DNA from 2 places in the Loigolactobacillus coryniformis subsp. coryniformis KCTC 3167 genome. Region 2 is predicted to be linked to the other one. Evidence: predicted binding sites of a transcription regulator. Region 2 holds the regulator's gene; the other holds the start of a gene.

Region 1 (6,399 bases), 710 kb from region 2:
AGGCAAGCGACCAATTGAAGATCATTTTGACTCAGTGCCTGAATTGGAAATGGTTTTGAAGAATCGGCATAAGGATAAGTTATTGAAATTAGTTGAAAGTACCACCGATATCGGGGTACGGTTATTCTTTATTCGGCAATCTTATCCTAAAGGTCTCGGCGATGCAGTTCGTTTGGCTCAGGACTTCGTTGCCGACGAACCATTTGTGGTTATGCTCGGCGATGACATTACACAATCCAAGGTCCCATTGACTAAGCAGTTGATGAACGATTATGATAAAACCCACGCTTCCACGTTAGCGGTTATTAAAGTGCCGCATGATGAAGTTTCTAAGTATGGGGTCATTAAGCCCGTTGCGGAAACGGAAAAAGGGTTATACAACGTTCAAAGTTTTGTTGAAAAACCTAAACCAGAGCAAGCACCTAGCGATTTAGCTATCATCGGGCGTTACTTGTTTACACCGGAAATTTTTGATAGCTTAAATATTCAAAAACCGGATGCTGGCGGTGAAATTCAGCTGACCGATGCCATTGATCATATGAATAAAACCCAACGCGTATTTGCCCGTGAATTTACCGGCAAACGTTATGATACAGGGAACAAATTGGGCTACTTAACGACTAATATTGAATTTGGTCTGCAGCATCCCGAGATCAAAGACGAATTGTGCGATTACATTATTAAATTAGGGCATAAGTTAAGCCAAAAATAATAGGTAATAAAATAAACGTTCAAGTGATCAGAAGTGATCCTTGAACGTTTATTATTTTACTTGAATTTTACCGCAGTTCCATAAGCAGCAATGGTTTCCATACCGTCAGTGATCGAGTCGGAGTCAAAACGCATCATGACCACGGCATCAGCGCCTAAAGCAACTGCATTTTCACGGAGCCGCTCAATTGCTACATCACGCGCTTCCGTCAATAAATCAGTGTAAGCGTGGATCTCGCCACCAGCGAGACTCTTTAAGCCAGCACCAATATTGCGAGCAATGTTTTTAGATTGCGTGGTTAAGCCAAACACTTCGCTAATGATTTCATATTCATGCCCAGGAATGTGCTCAGTGGTGGTGACTAAAATTTTATCGGCCATAAAATCGCCTCCTAAGGAAATTTAAGTTTCAACCTAAGTTTATCATTGTAAGCGATTTAACGATAGATATTTCTTTTTTCTAACCGGACTACGGCTTCGACGCGTGCCGTTTGTGGAAACATGTCGATCGATTGAATATAGTCAACGGCATAGACTTCACTAAGACGGACTAAATCGCGGGCTAAAGTTGACGGATTACAACTGATATAGACAAATTTTTGTGGGCGACTATCAAGTATTGCGTGCAACAAAGCTTGATCTAAGCCAGTCCGGGGTGGATCAACGACTAAAGCATCAGGTGCAAAACCCGCGGCCAACCACTGTGGTAATAATTCCTCAGCCTTACCGACTTCGTATTTAGCATTATCGATGTGATTTAAGTTAGCATTTTCCTGGGCATCGGCAATTGCTGCCGGCACAATGTCCATACCGCGGACTTCGCTAGCGGTATCCGCCAGCGACAAACCAATCGTACCAACACCACAATAAGCATCCACTAAGCTTTCGTGGGGAGCTAATTGTAATGCTTCACGTGCTAGAGCATACATCTTAGCTGTTTGGGCAGGATTGAGCTGGAAAAAAGCACGAGCAGATAATTTAAAAGTCAGGCCGGACAGTGTTTCCGTAATATAGTCATCGCCGGCAAGATTGAAGGTTTCTTCACCCCAGATCAGCGAAGTTCGTCCTTGATTCAGATTTTGCATAATCGACGTGATCTGTGGCATTTTGGTGTGAATACGGCTCAGCAACTCACGTTTATGTGGTAATTTACGTGAATTGGTGATGAAAGTGAGTTGCAGGTGCCCAGTACTAAATGATTCGCGGACGACTAAGGTTTTGACGATACCAGAATTTTGTTCTTCATTGTAGATCGGTACCTTTAATTCTTCTAACAATGCCACTACATACCGAATAACTTGCATCGTGGCTGGCCGTTGCGTGCTAAAAGTTTTCAAATCGACTAATTGATGGCTATGTTCTTGATATAAACCGGCGGCAACATGACCGTTTAGTTCACGTACCTGGAACTGAGCCTTATTACGATATTCATATGGCTCAGCCATACCGATCGTTGGGAGTAGCTTGTAATGTTGATAACCGCGTGGCTTGAATTTTTCCAGCGATTGGCGAATAACATCGACTTTAAAGGCTAATTGAGCAGGGTAGCTTAAATGTTCTAGCTCGATACCACCAACATGACCATAGTAATCAGCGTCACGAGGCTCAACTCGCTGTGGACTTTTTTTACGTAGTGTATGAATTTTAGCGTTAACGTATTTGGGTGCCGTGGCAGTGACTTCGACTACAATGACTTCATCAGGTAAAGCGCCTTTTACGAAGACAATCGTCCGCTTGTAATAGCCGATTCCTTCACCGTTGATGCCGAGCCGTTTGATTGTCAAAGGAAAACGCTGGCCAACTTGAATGTCATGAAAATAAGTAATTTCTGGCATATTTGCCTCCTAGATAGATTTAAATAAAGTTTTTCGTTAAATTTGCTGTTTTAGTATAACATAGCTCAATTGGAGTACAAGCAACGCGAACAAACATTTGCATCTACTATTAGGCTTGATATAATGAAAATAGCTTAATGGAGAGTGTGACGTAAGACGCCCAGCTACTACGCCACAGTAGTGGTTGATTTTCGTACCGAAATAAAACCGCCAAGTTGAAACATGGCACACGTTTTAACTATATTGTTCGGAAGTGCAAAGAAGACGTCGGCCATAAATTACTTATGACACAACGTCCTAATTATGTAGGTAAGGAGGCGGTACGTGATGCCAACAATTACAAAAATTACGACGCAGAAACGTAAAGGACGCTACAATATTTACCTTGATGAGGAATATGCTTTTCCAGTCAGTGAAAGTGTGCTGATTAAGTTTCGCTTAACTAAAGGCATGGAAGTGCCTGCGGAATTGCGCGCTGAGATCGATACCGCTGAGGCTCATGCACAAGCCTATCAGTTAGCACTAAATTATTTGTCGTATCAATTGCGTACAGAGATGGAAGTGCGTATCTACCTAAAACAACACGATATTCCAGTGGCGGTACGGCAACAAGTCATTCAACGCTTGTATGAACTAAATCTCTTGGATGATGCCGGATATGCGGCTAGTTATGTGCGCACCGCGATGCGCACCAGTGATAAGGGCCCCCAAGTGATTCGAACCAAATTACGCGAAAAAGGGGTCAAACCAGAATTGATCACTAATGCTTTGGATTTATTTACTACTAATGATCTACTGGCTAACGGGTTGAAATTAGCTGAAAAATTAGCTAAACGCTATCGGCAACAAAGTTTTCAGAATCGGCAACAGAAAATTCGACTAGGTCTACGGCAAAAAGGATTTGATGCTGATGTGACTAATCAAATTATTAGTCAGCTAGAATTAGTTCGGGATGACGATACAGAATGGGCAGCACTAGTTGAACAAGGTGAAAAAGTTTGGCGGAAAACAGCACGCTACAGTGGCTATGAACGGAAACAAAAGGCTAAGCAGCAACTTTATCGTAAAGGATTTGCATTGGATCAAATTGATCACTTTTTAACTGAAAAGCAAGCTGAAACAGAATAATCGAGCGCGTTTACTGAAAATCTAGGAATAAAGTTTCGTCATTTGCAGTAAACTTTGATATAATGTTCATGATAATTCGGTGTTATCAACTTCAACGTAATGAACGTCAGAAAGTAGGTTAGCGCATGCGTATTCCGAAAGAAGGGGAATCGGTCGCGATCCAAAGTTATAAACATGACGGAAGTTTACACCGGACGTGGCGTGACACGATGATTTTAAAAACATCGGAGAACGAGATAATTGGTGTTAATGATCATACTTTGGTAACGGAGTCAGATGGACGGCGATGGCTAACGCGGGAACCGGCAATTATATTTTTCCACCGACATTATTGGTTTAATGTCATTGCCATGATCCGTGATAACGGGGTTTCTTATTATTGTAATCTGGCCTCGCCGTTTGTATTAGACCGTGAAGCACTGAAGTATATTGATTATGACCTGGATGTCAAAGTTTTTCCGGATGGCGAAAGAAAATTATTGGATGTCGATGAATATGAAGCCAATAGCAAACGTTGGCATTACTCCAATGCGACAGACAAGATTTTGAAGGCTAATGTCAATATCTTGGTCGATTGGTCTGATCACCATAAGGGACCTTTCTCGCAAGAATATATTGATATTTGGTATCAACGTTACCTGGAACTTGCCCACCGGTAAGCGGAAGTCAATTGGATCTATGCACAATAAAAAACGACTAAGACGATTTTTGTCTTAGTCGTTTTTTTGCGCTGGTTGTTGAACAAAGCGAACATATAAAGCACTGATCGCCAGGGTAAATAGTAGCCGGCCAATAAAGTAAGTTAAGGTGATCTGACCATTGAGCGCGAGTCCGTTAAGCAGCGCGCATACCAGTAGACCAACGATTCCGCTCCAGAAAAACCAGCGACTAAAATGAGTTAAGTATAAAAGTAGGGCAAAGCCTAAATTAACAACCATCAGTGGCACAGAAAGTTCACCCATAATACCGCTGGTAAGCGCGCCGATCAACATACTGAGCGCGTATAAATAGATTAAAATTTGAGTCATCAACCGCATGGTTACTGGCTCCTTTCATTTTGCTTGAGCGTATGCTAATCAAGTTTTTTTTGCATTTCATGATGGGGGATACCAGCGTCTAAAAAGCCAGGTCGTGCGGTTCGACTGAAGCCTAATCGTTCGTAAAAACCTAATGCATGATCTTGTCCACCTAAAGTCAGTGTTAAACGATCGTGTTGGCGGGCATAATCTTCTAACGCGGCAAATAATTCACGCCCATAATCGTGACCGCGGTGCTCGCGTAAAATAGCCACGCGTTGAACGTGATAGCCGCCAGCTTCAGGTAATAAACGGGCTGTAGCGACTGGTTGCTGCCCAATGTAACCGACAAAATGAATCGTTTTGTCTTCATTTTCAATTTCTAAATCGATCGGCACGTGCTGCTCTTGTACAAAAACAGTTTTGCGGATCGCAAGTGCGTCGTGATAAATCGGACTATTTAAATCAGTAGTTTGGCGAATTTCCATAAGTACGCTCCCTATTTTAAAATAAGTATTGGTTTTGCTGACTAAGCTAGCAGCGTAGATTTGAACGACAATTTAAGGCGGCTGTGCAGGCTTAAATAATCGCTGTACGCTGTTGGTTGTGTATTAAGTTTGGTAGAATGATTATAACATTATCTACAAAAACTGGCGGCGCTAATTTATTGATTTTGGATGAAGTCTAGCGTTAGCTACCGGTTAAACTTTACGTGGTTTTAACACTCACGCTAACCATTGATTAACCCAAATTTAAATTTAATGGATAAGGAGCTTTGCTGATGTTTGAACAGATTCGTCATTCACGGCTGATGTTTTGGTCACTAGAATTGTTGATCGTGGCGACTTTAATTTTCATGTGTACAAAGATCGGCTTCATTTTTTCACCGATTGGCACATTTATTGCCACCTTATTTGTACCGATCCTGATCTCGGGATTTTTATTTTATCTATTTAATCCACTGGTCAAGTTGTTAGGCCATCTGAAAATTTCTCGTAATTGGGCAATTTTGATCGTATTCGTCATTTTCTTTGGCGGTTTGGCTTTGATCATCTGGGCGGTGATCCCTAACTTGGTCAATCAAATCACCCAGTTACTGAGTAATTTACCAACGGTTGCGAAAGATATGGAACATCTAGCTAAAAGCTTGATGAAGAACCCGCTTTTAAAAAAGGTGGATCTGGAAAAAGCAATCACCGATATGAACCTTTCGTTTAGCAGTATCATGCAATCTCTGTTAAAATATTTCACCAGTAGTATCGGTTCAGTTGTTGGGACGGTGACTAGTGTTGCGGTGACTGCAATCACAATTCCGGTGATGCTGTTTTATATGTTGAAGGATGGACATCGCTTGATTCCTAATGTGCAGCGGCTACTTCCGGCAAAGTATCGAGCTGAAGCTACTGATCTGTTGTTAAAAATGGGCGACACGATCTCCTCGTATATCGCCGGCCAACTGATTGAATGTTTGTTTGTTGGCGTCTTTACTTTTCTTGGTTACCTATTGGTCGGGATGCCTTATAGTTTCTTACTTGGTTTTATTGCCGGTTTGTGCAATATTATGCCGTATGTTGGTCCGTATTTTGGTATTGCACCCGCATTGATCATTGCGGTGACGGTTTCGCCAATGATGGTAATTTTAGTTGTGGTGATCGTCGTTGTTGTTCAGCAGATCGATGGTAACTTTGTTTACCCCAATGTGATCGGGC
Region 2 (16,759 bases):
AAGACCCGTGATGGCGAAGTAAAACTGTTGGTCGCGCACCAAATGCCGTTGACACTAGGGCACGAATTTGCCGGCGTGGTGGCGGCGGTTGGTCGCGACGTGCAGCAATTTAAAATTGGTGATGAAGTTTATGGGCGGCCCCGTGATGCACGTATCGGGACGTTTGCGGAATACATTGCAGTGGATGTCGCTGATATTGCCTTGAAGCCGCAGTCGTTATCCTTTGTTGAAGCGGCGTCGTTGCCGTTGGTGGGGTTGACTAGTTATCAGGCGTTGATCGATTTGGTGCAGCTCAAGCCGGGGCAGAAAGTGTTGATCCAAGCTGGTGCCGGCGGTGTCGGTACGATCGCGATCCAATTGGCGAAATATTTAGGCGCGTACGTGGCGACCACTGCTAGTGCCAGCAGCGCACCGTTAGTCAAAAAATTAGGCGCTGATCTGGTGATCGACTATCATCAGCAGTCATTCGACGAAGTGCTGCACGATTATGATCTGGTGTTTGATACCCTAGGTGGCGTTAATTTGCGCAAAGCGTTCACGATTTTAAAACCCGGTGGTAACATCGTGTCGGTCAGTGGCTTACCGAACGGGCAATTTGGCCGCCGGCGTCACTATAGTTGGTGGAAAACGTGGCTGTTCAGTTTGGCGACGCTGAATTTAACTCGGTGGGCCCACAAATACCACGTGACCTATCAGTTTTTGTTCATGCAAGCCAACGGCCGCGAATTAGCCGAATTGACGGCCTTAGTTGAACAGGGCAAATTACAACCGCAGATCGACCGCGTTTTTCCGTTAGCCCAAACGCAGGCTGCCTTGGACTATGTGGCCCAGGGGCGTGCTCACGGTAAAGTGGTGGTGACGGTAGCCGCAGAGTAAGCGGGATGCGTGATCACTGCGGGGACACCTTTTCATGCGGGCGCCGTTTCCTGTTATAATAAATTCATTCAGTTATAAAGCAGGTGAATTGAAGCATGATCAATTTGTTATTTGCCATTGATGACCGCATGACCGCGCAATTATTGACGACGTTGTATTCAATCGTGGTCAATACGCCACAAAAGCAGTTTACTGTTTACGTGATCCAGAAAGAAGTGCTATCGGCCACGCCGCAGATCGAGGCTTTTTGTGCGCAAATGGGGCTACGTTATCGGCCGTTGGTGGTGGGGGCTACTTTTGTGGCTACGGCACCGGTTACGGAGCGTTATCCGGAGACGATCTATTATCGCTTGCTGGCGCAACGATATTTGCCGGAATCCGTGACGCGCATCTTATATTTGGACGTGGATATATTGGTGCTCAACGATTTGACGCCGTTATATGAATATGATCTGGGCACTGATTTGTACGCCGCCGCCAGTCATAATGCGTTGAGCCGCAATTCATTCAATCAGTTGCGACTGGGCAACTATGAAGCAGAAAGTTACTTTAACTCTGGTGTGCTGCTATATAATTTGCCAGCAGTCCGGGCACAAGTCAAAGTTGCGGCGATCGCAGATTACATTCAAACTAAAAAAATGGCGCTATTTTTGCCAGATCAAGATATTTTGAACGGTTTGTACGGACACCAGATCCAAAAAATTCCCGATGAGTTATATAATTTTGATGCGCGGCGTAGTCGCTTTTATTACGCCTTGAGTAGCGGTCAGTGGAATCTAGATTGGGTGATCACAAATACGGTGATCTTGCATTTCTGTGGGCGCGATAAGCCGTGGAAAAAAGATTACCACAATCGTTATGCTGGCTTGTATAAGCATTATGCGCTGCGAGCCCAGCGCGTGCTAAAAAGGAGTGATCATGATGATCAAAGTAGCCCAATTAAATGATTTACCGGCGCTAATGACGTTTTATAACGATTTGATCGTGGCGATGGCGCAGACCGCCTTTCCGTCCGGCTGGCAAAAAGGGGTCTATCCCGATGAAAATTATGTACGTACGGCAATTGTGCATGGCGAGTTATTTGTCAATTGGCAGGACGACAAAATCGTTAGTGCGATGGTGTTGAACAGCGTGGCAAATGATGGTTACGCGCAAGCAGCGTGGGCGGTGGCGGATACTGGTGACAATATTTTGCTGATCCACACCCTGGGCGTCAGTCCAGCGCTGCAAGGCCGCGGAATTGCCCAACAAATGGTTAATTTTGCGATTGCTTATGGGCGGAAAATGCACAAACGAGCAATTCATTTGGATGCGTTAGCGACTAATTTGCCGCCACAAAAGCTTTATTTGAAATGTGGCTTTAATTATATTGCGACATTGTCGCTATTTTACGCCGATACTGGTTGGACTGATTTCTTACTATATGAGTTGGTGCTGGGATGAAACGGTTAAAAATTTATTTTGCGGCCGCGATTCGCGGTGGTCGCACCGATGCAGCCCGGTATCAGCAGTTGATCGCTTTTTTGCAGACGACACATCAAGTGCTAACTGAGCATATTGGCGCGACAGACTTGACGGCGACAGGTGAGACGGCCTTGACTGATGCGGAAATCTATCAGCGCGATCTTCACTGGCTAACCACCTGCGATGTGGTGGTGGCGGAAACGACCCAACCTAGTTTAGGCGTGGGTTATGAATTGGCTTATGCTGAAAAAATCGGCAAGCCGGTACTTATTTTGCAGCAACAAGGGCCACAAAAACTTTCGGCGATGATCAGCGGCGCTCCGTATTTTCAGCGGGTGTTTACTTATCGTACCGTGGCTCAGGCGCAGACGATCCTTCAGCGCGAACTTGGCTTCATTAGCGGCACTAAACCGCCGAAAATGATAGAATAACAGTAATGCTATTGAAATGAGGGATGAACTTGAAGCGAATTGCAGTTTATTGCGGCGCCGCAGCGGGTAATGACCCCGCGTACCAGCAGGCCACGCTCCAGCTGGCGGACTGGTTAGTGGCTAATCAATTGGAGCTGGTCTACGGCGGCGGTGGCGTCGGGTTGATGGGGCTCTTGGCCAATGAGGTACTGACCGCTGGTGGCAAAGTCCATGGCGTGATGCCTAAGGAACTGGCTGACCGTGGTACGGCGTTGACCAAACTGACTGATTTACAGATTGTCGCCAACATGTCGGTACGCAAACAAACGATGTTGACGCTGGCCGATGGCTGCATTGCGCTCCCTGGCGGCCCGGGCACGTTAGAAGAGATCATCGAGGCCTTTTCCTGGGCGCGGATCGGCGACAACGATAATCCTTGTGTGTTCTATAATGTGGCCGGCTACTACGATCCGCTGCGGCAAATGTTTGACGACATGACGGCGAAGGGCTTTTTAACCCCAGCCGACCGGCAGAAATTGCTTTTCAGCGATTCGTTGGCGGAAATTTTGCCGTTCATGAACAGCTACGTGCCGCCAAAAGTACGGACCTATCCGCAAGCTAGTGGCTTGTAAAAGCGCTTGGCCCTAAAATTTAGTACTGCTGACTATGTGGTCGACAGTACTTTTTTATGGCAAATTTACAGGTCTGGGGCCATTTGTTAGCCGTTTTCAATAAAATACGTTAAGCTAGTTCTTGTGTTTATAATCGAAAGTAAAGAATGGGAATGAAAACGATGAATCTATTTTTAATGTTACTACCAGCAATTGCGTGGGGGATCTTACCGTTAGCGGTGGCCAAGGTCAAAGGGCAGCCGATCAATCAAATCTTCGGGACCGCCGTCGGGACTTTGTTGGCTAGCGTGGTGGTTTTTCTAGTCATGCGGCCGTCGATCTCAACGCTTAATTTTATTTTAGCGATGGTGACCGGGGCGTTTTGGGTCATGGGTCAGTTAGGTCAATACACTGGCTTCCGTGAGCTGGGCGTTTCGCAGACGATGCCGATTTCCACTGGTTTGCAGTTAGTGGGGACATCGCTGATCGGTGTTTTGATTTTTGGCGAATGGGCCAGCACCAGCGCTAAATTATTTGGTGCGCTGGGTATCGTGCTTTTGATCGTCGGCAGTATTTTTACCGCGGTGCATGATAGTGGAATCCAGCAGGAACCGAATCCGCGGCGCAAGAGCACTTTAGTCATGCTGGTATTGACGACGATTGGGTTTCTCGTTTTTAACACGATCCCCAAAGCAATGAGTTCGTCTGGCTTGGCGATCTTTCTGCCGGAATCGATCGGCATGGTGCTGGCGGTGTTAGCTTACGTGGCGGTCACGCGGCAACCGCAAGTGCTACGGGCTAAAGCCAGCTGGCAAAGTGTATTGGCGGGGTTGATTTTTTCCGTGGCGTCAGTCAGTTACATTTTGTCGGTGCGGGCCAACGGGGTCAACTCGGCGTTTGTCGTCTCACAGCTGTCGGTGGTACTATCCACGTTAGGCGGGATGCTGTTTCTGCACGAACATAAAAGTCGCCGTGAGTTGATCTTTACCTTGCTGGGACTGGTTTTGATCGTCGCCGGCGCAATCACGACCACCATGTTTTAGCGGTGGGTCAATAATGGGAGGCAAGCATGGAAATTCGACTGTTAAAATATTTTGTGACTATCGCTGAGGAAGGGACGGTTTCGCGGGCGGCGCAAGTGCTGCACATCACGCAACCAACCTTGAGTCGCCAGTTGAAGGAACTGGAAGCCGACCTGGATACCGAACTGTTCACCCGCCAGAAAAATCGCCTGCAACTGACCGAAGCGGGGTTATTTTTAAAAAGTCGCGCTGAAGAAATTCTTGAATTAACGGCGCAAACGCAGCAGGAATTTCTCGACCGTAAAAAGCAGTTATTCAGTGGTCACATTAGTATCGGGTGTGTCGAAGCTGACAATTCGGATACGATGTCGCTGATGCTGGAGGAATTTATCGCCGATTATCCGGCGGTGACTTTCAATATTTATACGGAGACCAGTGATGATATCGTTGAACGCTTGGACAAAGGCCTGATCGATCTGGCGATTTTGTTGGAGCCGATCAACACGGAAAAATACCATAAGATCGTGCTGCCACGCACCGAGCGTTGGGGGCTATTGGTGTCCAACGAGTCCTTTTTGGCGGAAAGTGCGGCAATTCAGCCCGTTGATCTGATCGGTACGCCGCTGTTGGTGTCCAACCGCGCCGACGTGCAGCAATTAGTCGCGGATTGGGCGGGCCGCCCGCTAGACGAGCTGAATATTATCGGTAATTTTAATTTAAGTTTCAACATTATTTCGTTAGTTGAACGCCAGATCGGCGCCGCAGTCTGCATCGAAGGGGCGCCTGGCTATGGTAGTGCCACGAAATTTATTCCCTTTGCGCCGACTGTGCAGACCAATTGCGTCTTAGCCTGGCGCCGTGAACGGGAAACGTCGCCGGTGGTGCGCGAATTTATTCGTTATTTCCGGACTGCATTTGTTAAATAAACGGAAAATCGACTGAGGCTGTCTTTACATTTTTAACGGGAATACCTAAAATGAATGCAAGAGTGTGACATAAGGCGCCCAGCTTTTGAGCATTAGCCTAGAGCGGCGAATAATTCACGCAGTGGATTATTTGACGATCGTAGCTAAGCGGAAAAAGTTGCCTTATATCGCACGTTTTGGCTATATTGTTCGGAAGTACAAAGAAGGAGTTGGACGTAAATTACTTATGCCACAACTCCGGTAACGATTTTGAGTTTGACAGAAAGGATCGTGTCAATGACGTCTCTTGTAATGGCGGCAGCTTTAAGTACCAACGCAAAAATTGGGCTCGCGGTCGGCGCCGTCGTTTTTGTCCTTTTGTTCTTTAAGTTGATCGCCGGCTTTATCCGCTTTTGTTTCCGGCATCCGTTTATTTTTATTTTATTGCTACTGTGCGGCGGCTTAGGCTTTATCTTCAATTTTCTGCTGGCCGGCGTGGCCATTCTGGCAGTAGTCGGCGGTGGCTTGGCGTTTTTTGTACTAAATGAATTTAATGGTTGATTTTTGGCTAAACACTTACCAAACAGGGTGCCGACTGTTTGTGTAGGTGTTTTTTAGTTAACAGTCCACTTGTGAAAAAAGCGGTATAGAAAAGGTACAATTAATTCTACCAGAGATATATACAAAGCGTGAATTGGAGGCGCATCTAGATGACTGATAAAGAAGAGGCCGAGCGAATCATGGCTAAATATCACCGCGATTTTGGCACCTTTTCGCAAAATGCGACCCGCAAAGAGTATCGGTTTGTGCTGCGTTATGTTGCTGGGGAAGCCCACCGCAAGCAACGTGAAATTGCTGGTTTGAGTAATGACGTAGATACAAATAAGGACTAGTGATTCGCAATTAAAATAGCCGTCACGCAACTGATTGTTAGTTGGGTAGCGGCTGTTTTTAGTTCAATAACTTTTTATCTGATCAGCACAACTTTGGCAGAATCTTTCAGCGATTGTTCAAACTGATCGATAGCGACTGATAAATCAGTTTGAATTAAATTGTTATTCATAGGCGAACGCTCTAAAAAGGCAATATTATAGGTTGCTGGTGTGGTCGGTTTTGGAATGTAAAATAAATAATAATAATCAGGATCAAGCAATAATAATTCTGGTTTTATGAGCTTATCATTTAATCTGATCTGCGCATTTTGATCAACCAATGCGGTTGCGGTTGTTGGTGTTTTGCAAACTTGATCTAAAAAACGCGTCTCCAATCGCTTAAAATCTTTATTCTTGAAGTGGTGCGTCATTAGCAGAAATACGATTATCAAATAGATATTAAGATACAATCTGAGTGAAGGGGCAATCAAGAAATACTCGATCAGGGCAGTCGGAATCAAAACGATAATTGCATTAGTGATGACACCATATCGCCGTACCGTTTTGAAATGATCAAGCTTATTCTGCTAAAGGTTGAAAGTTAATATTTCCACTTAAGCCCTGATCTGTTAGGACTTTTTTGCTACAAAAATAGACATGAAACCATTCACATCTGTATACTTAAAGCGTCTAAACAAAAACCATACAGAGGAGTTTCATGCCTATGTCTACTATACAATACAATGACACTGATATTCATCATTCTTTTGCTCATTTTTCAAAATTGGTCCATCTCTCCGCTATTTTGCGTCGTGTCAATATCCATAAATCGCGCGGTATTAAAACTGAACGCTTATTTGAATGGTTATTGACCACCATCTTTAATCGCTACTCCATTTTTAGAGCAGAAAAGGCTAACGATTTTTCAAAACGAACTGTTCGCAATTGTCTAAATGATCCACATATTAATTGGCAACGGCTGGTTCAGCTATTAGCGATCCATTTGATCCAATACGTGCAACATTTTACCGATCCAAGACGGCGACAAGCCTTGATCATTGATGATTCATTGTTTAAACGTGAATTTTCACGCAAAACTGAATTATTAGCTCGTGTTTTTGACCACGACAAACAGCAGTATTTTAAAGGCTTTAGGACACTAACTTTAGGCTGGAGTGACGGCAATACTTTTTTACCGCTGAACTTTGCCTTGATGTCATCAAGCCACGCCAAAAATCGGTTTGGGCACCTTAAGTCCAGTGATCAACGATCACTGGCCGCGAAACGACGTACACAGGCAACCCGTAAAATGACCGATGTCGCTTTAGAATTAGTAGATGATGCAATCAAATCCGGCATCAAGGCCAAGTACGTCTTATTCGATAGCTGGTATGCATCACCGCGTATGTTTGCGGCATTGCTAAAACGTCATTGTCATGGGATTGGTATGTTGAAAAAAACTAAAAAAGTCTATTTTCGTTATCGTGGCCGAGAAATGGATATTAAGACTTTATACACTAACTTACGGCGCAGTAAATGGCCAATTAAGGATAGCTATCTATACAGTCCAATCGTCACATTTGAAGTTGATGGCGAAAAAATCCCAATGAAGTTAGTCTTCGTAACCAAACGTGGCCAGGCTGATCAATATCTTGTGTTGGCGACCACAATGACTGACCTAAGACCAGAAGCAATCATTCAGATGTACGGTCGGCGTTGGCAGATCGAATGTTATTTTAAAGTCGCTAAACAATACCTGCAATTTGATCAGACTCAAGTCCAAAGCTATGATGGACTTTGCGGTCACCTAGCAATGGTCATGTTAAGCTATGACGTCCTTGCATTGGCGCAACGTGAAAATACGGACGACAGGACGCTGGGTGACTTATTCTTCGATTATGGACGACCGTTGCCTGATATTAAGTTAGTAAGTGCGTTGAATTGGCTGATACAAACAATTACTGGTCTAGGTGAAAAACTCGACATGGCGGTTGAAACATTAACTATTATTTTTGACGAATTTATAAAAGCATTACCGAATAGCCTGGCCAGGCTACTCGGTAATGCTCAATGAAGTGGAAACTAGTAATATATCGTGCCATAACCGTTTGACATCAATGGTTACGGTCTATTTGATACTTTCAACCTTTAGTAGTGAATAATTATAGTCGCTAATTTTCGGTAACAGCGCTTTACGGCGCTGCTTTTTTATTTGTTAGTTGCTGGATTTAAGTGATTCGCTATTTTGGCAACTGAATGTTTACTAAACCTTTTGCATAAAAAAACACTTTGCAACGTGGCGGTCTTTTGCTATAATATACTTTGTTGTGGAGAGTTGGCAGAGTGGTAATGCAACGGACTCGAAATCCGTCGAACCGGCTTATACCGGCGCGCAGGTTCAAATCCTGTACTCTCCTTAAATAAATTCTATTTTGCGCGAGGTTAGCTAAACTGCTAACGTCGCTTTTTTTATATACAGATCGATAGTGGTGTTTGTACGATCAGAGAAGATCGATGATACACCTATAGTCTGATATGATGCCCTTAACCATTATGGTATAATCGGTCGGACTTCTAATTAACAGTGAGCTAGAGTGGGGCAAAATAATGCGGGATTTGGTAACTGAACGAAAATTCATGAACATGATCGTCTGGGTCGTTTTGTTAGGGATGGCGTTTTTTGGCACGTTGCCGATTTTTATCTTAGTTTACGTCTTTTTGGCGATGTTGATGATCATGCGCACTTGGCTGGGGCGGGCGTTACGCCGGGTGAAGATCACGACTTCGCTAGTGTACTTATTGATCATGGTGCTGCAGATCACCTTTAGCAGTGCGGTGATCTTCCGCCAACATATTTACTTAGGCGCCGGCTTTTTCAGCCGTGTATTCGGCACATTGCTAGTATTAGCGCCATTATTGGCTGAGCGGATGCTGATCATTCGCCAGGATACTGATTTTTATTTACCGTCGATCAAGGAAGCAGCGACGCTGAGTTTTTCTGAGTTCAATGCACAAAAAGACGCCGTTATCCATTCAGTGCAGAGCTTGGGCAAGGTTAAGCAAGCACTGGCGGTGGATAAGTTGATGCCGCTGTTTACCGATTTGAAGCGCCACAGCTCGATGCGCTACATCAATGACGGTTCGCTGACTCAAAGCTATTTTGACTCGGTGGCGGCAACAATGGCCGATCCGTACATTTACATCGTTATCTCTAACACCGGCAGCAATGCCAGTGAATTGATCTCGTTGTTCACCCAAAAACAGTACAATCACGCGTCGCTGAGTTTTGACCGTGACTTGCAGACGATCATTAGTTATAATGGTGGCGAAAATGTGTATCCACCGGGTTTGAACCCAGAAATGGTCGCTGCGTTCCATCAAAAAAGTGACGCCTCGGTGCTAGTTTATCGCTTGGCGACCACGTTGGCGCAAAAGCAACAGATCGCCGCAAAGATCAAGCAGATCAACCAGACCGGTAGCGCCTATAACATTATTGGCTTGGTGGTCAAACGCTCATTGCGGCCCAATATTATGTTCTGTTCACAGTTTGTCTACCAAATGTTACGCCTCAGCGGCTTGGCCTACTTTACCAAAGCCGATGGCAACGTGAAACCAACTGATTTGGTGGAGTTAGATTACTATAAAAAACTTGATTTTTGTTATGAAATTAAATTTAACTAAGGGATGATATTATATGCAAGCAGCATTTATTTTCGATTCACCTATGATCGCTAAGTTGCCCGCCGAGACGGTAGTTTATCTGCCTGGCACCCGTGACCACACGGTACAAGTTGCTGGTCACGAGGTTCATTACATCAAAGTTCCAGGCTACGTTAAATTCGGCGATCACTTGATCAACTTTTTTGTCCGTAAACTCCTTAAGATCACCAATGTGCCCGAATATTTGAATATGTTAAGCTTCGTTTATTTCTCACACATGGCGGCTTTTTACCTGCTGCAAAATGACTACGAGCACTTGCTATTTGCCAGTGACGAGCTTAAGCAAAAAGTCCTGCTACAAACGAAGCAGGCGGCATATACCGCGCGCGCCACGGTGATCGCGTAATACAAAAAATGAGTTGTCCCAGCAAATTGCCGGACAACTCATTTTTTATTTATATTTTTTGGTCAGCTTCATTAGTTTCAATAAATTACCGATCCAAGTGGTTTTAGTATATTCAGTCACATCTTCGGTGACTTCAATACAGCCGACGTACTCGCCAGCAGGGTTATGTAGGGCGTAAAAGGCCATGTGCACTTGTTTGCCGCGAATTGGGACAGTCATCGCAACTTTACCGGTGGCGCCGTCGTGCATTTCCGCCAGCACTTGTTTAACGCGGCCAGCACTATGCGCTGGATGAACGTCTAACACGTGATGATTTAACTTGCTAGGATCGCGTTTAAATAAGCGGTGGCTGTTGTTGGAGTACCAGCGGACGATATCGTTTTCGTCGATAAAATCAAATTCTTGGTCGATCGTGGCAAAAATGGCATTGAGCTGCTCTAAACGCAAACTGCCAGTTGCTAACTCAACGGTTGGTTGTGTCAATTCAGTTTCCTCCTATGTATCACATTAGTTATAGCTTAGCATAGCTTACTAGGTGAACTGAATAAGGGAAATGACTAATCTATTGCGGGACAAAATAGTTGCATTCGCTTACATAAATATTTTACAGTAGTAGCGCAAGGAGGTGTTACAATAAACTTAGAGATTCTAAATGAGGTGAATGCAATTTGACGCTAACAATTAAAAAAGATATTCAATACGCAGCTGGTTTAGCTTTAGACTGGTATCAGCCGCAAGGGCAATCATTGAAAGGATTATTGATTGCCATTCATGGTGGTGGTTGGTTTCAAGGTGATAAGGCTAAAGACGCTGACGTTGCGCAATGGTTAGCTGAACAGGGTTATTTAGTAGTGGTACCAAATTATCGGTTAGCACCGAGCTATAAATTCCCGGCACCACTGTTGGACATGAATCGCTTATTTAACTGGTTGCAACAAAATGCACCCCAAGTACCGCTGGCAGCAATTGGGGCCTCAGCTGGTGGTAATTTAGCTGTGGAGTTGGGTTTGAACTACGGTATTCCGGCGGTCTCATTGTCAGGAATTTTGGACATTGCCCATTGGTTGACAACGCATCCCGCTGTAGTCGCTAAACCGCGGCAAACTGCTGATTTATTGGATAAATTAGACAGTGCGGTCATTAATCAGGCTGGGACCGATGAAAGCTTTTATAAGTGGTTTATCACCAATTATGTCACTGATGAACAGTCACGGGCGGCAACTCCCTACCAGCACGTTAGTTCTGCCAGTGGCCCAATGTTGTTGATCAACTCGCTGGATGAATTTGTGCCGATCACTGGGGTAGTGCGCTTGAGTCAGCGGTTAACCCAGGTCAAAGTGCCAGTAGAAACGATCAGCTTAACCGGTAGTCGCCACGGTAAAGCGTATTTTGATGAAGTGAAAGCAAATATTTTACTGTTCTTACAACGTTATTTAACTAAGGAGTGACGCAATATGACCAGTGAACCACGCCGTGATCCACTTAAGGATGAATTGTTGACCCCAGAAAATTCGGCTTTTTTGTTAATTGATTATCAACCAACGCAGATCAATTCGATCAACTCGATCAACCGTGCGGAGTTGATCCGTAACGCGATCAGTACCGTTAAATTGATCAATACGTTTAAAATTCCGACGGTTTTATCGACCGTCAACGTGGCTACGACCATGAATCAAGAAACGATTCCAGCAATCAAAAAGTTATTGCCTGGTGTACCTAGTTATGATCGCACAACAATCAACGCTTGGGAAGATCAAGAATTTTACGCCGCAGTTAAAAAAACTGGCCGTAAAAATTTGATTATTGCCGCACTTTGGACCGAAGCTTGTTTGACTTTTCCGGCGCTGGATGCACTACGTGAAGGCTATAATGTTTTCCCAGTGGTCGATGCCGTTGGTGGCACTTCAGTAGTCGCACATGAGGCAGCTTTACGGCGGATCGAACGGGCGGGCGCACAGCCGACAAGTATCGCGCAATTAGCTTGTGAGCTACAACGAGATTGGAATCGGCATGACACTTCATCTGAATTTGCCCAAGATCTAGCCGACGCGGGTATTTTTCTCCGTTTAACTAAATAAGATCAAAGAAGAACGCACAATTAAATGTGGCGTTCTTCTTTTTTTAGTCACTGGATTAGCCCGTCAGTCGCCCCTCTGAGCGGAGTGGCTTTAAGAATAGGATTTACTTCTAGCTGATTTATTGATACAATACTTGGCTGGTGATAAATTATAAAACGGAGGTGAGTGGGGTGAATCAATGGATCTATGTGGTCTGTTATCAGAATTCAACGGCAGCGGCGCCGGCCTTTGAAGTATTGCGCGCCTACCGTAGTGAAAAGCGGGCGCAGGAAATCGTGGCGTTGTTGACCGCGACGCCATTTGAGCGCCACTCATTGACAACTGGGCATTACCTGTACCACAAAATTCCGTTAGCTTAATTCAAGGTTAAAAAAAGCCTTGGCACTAAATGCCAAGACTGATTAGGTTACATATGATTACGGTATAAGCCAACCACTTTACCAAGGATCGTGACTTGCTGTAAGATAATGGGCGCAAAAGTATCATTTTCCGGCTGTAAGCGAATATGATCACTTTCGCGGAAGAGCCGCTTGCACGTGGCTTCGTTTTCGGCCGTCATGGCAATGACAATATCGCCGTTGTCGGCGGTAGCTTGTTTGCGCACAATGACTTGATCGCCATCTAAGATGCCAGCGTTGATCATACTTTCACCACGAATGGTCAGCATGAACAGATCTTGTTCGGTATCGTCAAGATCAGGTGGGATCGGGAAAAAGTCAGTGGCTTCTTCAACCGCCAAAATCGGTTCACCGGCCGTGACCGTTCCTAAAACTGGAATACGGGCGGGGGCAATTTTTAAGGCTTTCAAACCAGCGTCAGTCAATTCGATTGCCCGCGGTTTAGTAGGGTCTTTTTGGAGTAAGCCTTTTTTTTCTAAACGAGCTAAATGTCCGTGAACGGTGGATGTTGATGATAGGGAGACCGCGGCGCCAATTTCGCGCACCGTTGGCGGATATCCTTTCTCAGCCACGCATTCATGAATGAAACGTAAGACTTCTATTTGTTTGGGTTCATGCGTTTTGATCATGGTTGACACCTCAGTCATATTTTATTAATTTTAGTGTAGCATACTCATTCACTCATTTCAAACAAATGTTCGGCCTGTGATTGTTGGTTTAATCAGTTTTCACGCCGTATTTGATGTCAAATTGAGCTGATATTGTGAAAGGTGACTTTAATAATGGAAAATAAATATCTCAAACGAATCAACGAATTAGCCCGTAAAGCTAAAGCGGACGGATTAAATGCCGATGAACAGGCAGAGCAAAAGCGTCTGCGCCAGGCCTACGTCAAGGAATTCCGCGAAGGACTGCGCCAACAGATCGAACAAACGCAGATCTTCAACAAAAAAGGCCAAGAAACCACGCCCAAAAAGGTCCAAGAGATTCAACGTAAAAATGGCTGGCGTAAGGACTAAGTCAATTTGCTGTAACCTATTTCTTTTTTCAATGGATCTAGGCGAGACTTGAAAGGTCAAACCACCTTTTAGCCTGCGCTTTAATTTGGTTCAGCACTTTACAGCTTTTCACTGACCCCCGACCAACAAGAAGCCAACCACTGAATCACCACTTTGGCCGGTGTTGTTTTTAACCGCCTTTGCACTTGCCGCGCTAAACTAGCCAAAAACAGCGCCGCTTGAATTTGCCGACTTAACCAGAGTTTGCGTTCACGCAAACTTTTGGTTACCAAAAAAGCTAAACTAGGTTGGGTCAATGGCAATACGATCATCAAGGTATACGCCGTATTCAATAAATGATGATCGGCTTCAATCTTGGCTACTGAACGCACGGCGTAATCACCGAAGTGCCAGAATGTTTTCATTTCATAAAAATAGGTCTCGATCGCCCAACGTTTTTGATAGTAGGCCAACGCTCGTAGCGCTGGCGCAGGGGCGCTGGTCTCCGGCGTCCGATAGGTGAGCTGGGTCGGATCAACGGCTAGGGTTTCGGTTGTGATCGCCGCTAATTCTTCGGGCGCGCTCGTCGCCATGAACAGACGACAAGTCGTCTTGCGTTGTACGCGGATCATGTAAACTGGCTGGGGCATCAAGCGTGTCAGACACCGCACTATACCGATCTGATCTCCGGCCGAACAAAGATTTAATGCAATATTTCCCAAATGGATCTGGTCACCATATTTCCGCGGCCGACCGCGCTTACCGGTGCGTTTGGGTAAGCCAAACATGGCGGTATCTTTACGCACATTGGCGATCATAGCTAGATTAGGTTGCGTCATGACCAGTTGGTTGATCTCAGCTTTGGGATACCAACTGTCACACAGTAGGAACACTTGTTGGTCGCTGGCGATCGATTTCAAAGTCGTCTTGATCATTTGCGCCGCTTGCTGGTATTTGGTCGCCTGTTCCGCCTGATAAAGGTGCGTGGCTAACGGCAAGAACGTATAAACTGGCTGGTCATCTTGGTCCCGCTGTGTTGGGATCATCAGACCTAAAGTAACGAAATCATGGGCATTGACGAGCCGCTTACCCGTATGTGCGGCGTGATCGAATAGATATTTGACGCCGGTAAATTTGTGGCCGAACTTGGGTTGGACCGTGTCATCCAGAACCAATAATAAGGGCAAGTCCTGACAAGTAGTGGGAATCAAGGTCAGTAAATACGTCAAGTTGCGCACTTCTAACTGTGGCAAGTGGTTACCGATCACTGCCAAAGCCCGATAAAACGTGTTCAAAGAATGCTTCGTCACCCGGCCCAGAAATTGTTCAAATAAGTGGCGGATCGAGTGGCGGTCACCGATCACTAACAACGCTAGACACAACCAAAAATAGTTAAGGCCCATTGGCTTAGACAAGCCAGCCGCTTTTAAATCAGAAAAATAGGCGTGGAGGGTGGTTAAAAGTGATGATTTTTGATAAAATGAGTTCAACACGAATCCTTCTTTCTAAATGGTTTTTTGTCGAACTCATTTTAGCAAAGAATAGGCATTCGTGCCTTTTTATATCCAAATTTTTTTAAAAAGCTGTAAAGTGCTGTTTGGTTCCTGCCTTTTAATTTGCCTAATAATTGTGTAAAATAAATAAATGAGATCGTTTTGAAAGGGGAAAACAACGTGGGAATGTACATTCTGATTTTTGTGATCGGTGCTGCACTCGGTGTCATCGGCGGTTTCTTTGGCGCACGGCAGTATATGAAGAAATATTTGCAAGACAATCCGCCAATCTCTGAAGATATGATGCGGACAATGATGATGCAAATGGGCCAAAAACCTTCTGAAAAGAAGTTGAACCAAATGATGGCTTCAATGAAAGCTCAATCGCGTAAAGCAGGTAAATAAAAAAACGATCGCCTAAGTAATTAGGCGGTCGCTTTTTATTTGGGAATGTATTTAAAGTTAGGATCGATCTCCGCATCGAGCTGTTTAAAGGCAGCTTGCATTTGATCATCGATCGCTGCCATGCCGTCTTTATCCATTTTTTGCTTACGGTCAATGTAGATCGGTTCGCCAAAGCGCACCGTGATCCGTTTGCGCGTGAAAAGACGTTTAAAGGTTAGCGGCCCTTGATAAACCGTGGGCACCAGCGGTACGCCACTCATGCGGGCGATCACTAACGCACCACCTTTTAATTCAGCCGAGTGGCGGGTGCCAGAAGGAAACATGATCAGCGATAAGTCACCTTTTTTCAAAATTTTCACCGGTGTCTTGATCGCCGAGGGACCAGGGTGAGCGCGGTTAACTGGAAAAGCGTTGGCGTGCACCAGGATAAAGCGAATGATCGGATTTTTAAATAGTTCTTCCTTGGCCATGAAGGAGAATTTTTTCGGGCTGCCAGCTAGGGCGTAGTAGATCGGATCAAACCAAGTTCGATGCGGACCGACTAGGATATAAGCGCCTTTTGGCAGCACTTCTTTATTTTCATAATGAGCGTTACCGTTGATCAGCCAAACCAGGCCGCGAACAACGGCGCGAATAAAAGTATAAAACATAATTTGGTTCCTTTCCGTGCTTAATTTATTTCATTATACCAAAAAATTGCAAATTGACTTGTTTTTTCATTTGAGTTTCGCTAATCTGGTCAAAGAAAGCGAGGCGTAATCGTGTTAAAAGCCGATGAACGGATCGATCAACTTTACAGTCAAGATATCAAAATCATTCAAAGCCCCAGTGTTTTTTCCTTTTCGCTAGATGCGGTGCTACTGGCGGATTTTGCGGTGGTCAAGCCGCGCAGTCGCAGCGTTGATCTTTGTGCAGGCAATGGCGCAGTCAGCTTATTTCTGAGCCGTAAAACCGCGGGGCCAATCGCGGCAGTGGAATTACAACCACGGCTGGCGGATATGGCCCAGCGCTCGGTGGCGTTGAATCAATTAACTGACCAAATCACGGTCCACCAACTGGATCTTAAGGACACCTTTAGTCAGATCGCCAAGGATAGCGTTGATGTGGTCACGTGTAACCCGCCATACTTCCCACCACTAGCCACGAGCAAGAAAAATCCCA

The links. Region 2 encodes LexA, which represses DNA repair genes until DNA is damaged. Its sites were predicted from a motif close to CNAACANNTGTTNG; they were not measured.
Region 1: recX (recombination regulator RecX) is a predicted target of LexA. The motif match lies at 2,633-2,646, and genes of this name have one in related genera.

The regions. Positions count from the first base shown of each region.
Region 1 covers NZ_CP017713.1:677,846-684,244, forward strand. The annotation lists gene galU (UTP--glucose-1-phosphate uridylyltransferase GalU) at 1-712, shown strand, start outside; gene LC20001_RS03270 (heavy metal-binding domain-containing protein) at 769-1,092, opposite strand; gene rlmD (23S rRNA (uracil(1939)-C(5))-methyltransferase RlmD) at 1,149-2,546, opposite strand; gene recX (recombination regulator RecX) at 2,874-3,674, shown strand; gene ntdP (nucleoside tri-diphosphate phosphatase) at 3,800-4,333, shown strand; gene LC20001_RS03290 (hypothetical protein) at 4,388-4,711, opposite strand; gene LC20001_RS03295 (GNAT family N-acetyltransferase) at 4,747-5,178, opposite strand; gene LC20001_RS03300 (AI-2E family transporter) at 5,472-6,399, shown strand, end outside.
Region 2 covers NZ_CP017713.1:1,382,688-1,399,446, forward strand. The annotation lists gene LC20001_RS06805 (NADP-dependent oxidoreductase) at 1-876, shown strand, start outside; gene LC20001_RS06810 (glycosyltransferase family 8 protein) at 972-1,823, shown strand; gene LC20001_RS06815 (GNAT family N-acetyltransferase) at 1,795-2,319, shown strand; gene LC20001_RS06820 (nucleoside 2-deoxyribosyltransferase) at 2,316-2,771, shown strand; gene LC20001_RS06825 (LOG family protein) at 2,801-3,382, shown strand; gene LC20001_RS06830 (GRP family sugar transporter) at 3,544-4,404, shown strand; gene LC20001_RS06835 (LysR family transcriptional regulator) at 4,431-5,309, shown strand; gene LC20001_RS06840 (hypothetical protein) at 5,586-5,849, shown strand; gene LC20001_RS06845 (hypothetical protein) at 5,999-6,181, shown strand; gene LC20001_RS06850 (hypothetical protein) at 6,256-6,555, opposite strand; gene LC20001_RS06855 (IS4 family transposase) at 6,885-8,234, shown strand; tRNA gene LC20001_RS06860 (tRNA-Ser) at 8,490-8,577, shown strand; gene LC20001_RS06865 (hypothetical protein) at 8,768-9,841, shown strand; gene LC20001_RS06870 (hypothetical protein) at 9,855-10,226, shown strand; gene LC20001_RS06875 (PAS domain-containing protein) at 10,272-10,709, opposite strand; gene LC20001_RS06880 (alpha/beta hydrolase) at 10,895-11,674, shown strand; gene LC20001_RS06885 (hydrolase) at 11,681-12,304, shown strand; gene LC20001_RS06890 (hypothetical protein) at 12,475-12,663, shown strand; gene lexA (transcriptional repressor LexA) at 12,711-13,331, opposite strand; gene LC20001_RS06900 (DUF896 domain-containing protein) at 13,485-13,721, shown strand; gene LC20001_RS06905 (IS701 family transposase) at 13,820-15,193, opposite strand; gene LC20001_RS06910 (YneF family protein) at 15,380-15,598, shown strand; gene LC20001_RS06915 (lysophospholipid acyltransferase family protein) at 15,634-16,248, opposite strand; gene LC20001_RS06920 (tRNA1(Val) (adenine(37)-N6)-methyltransferase) at 16,360-16,759, shown strand, end outside.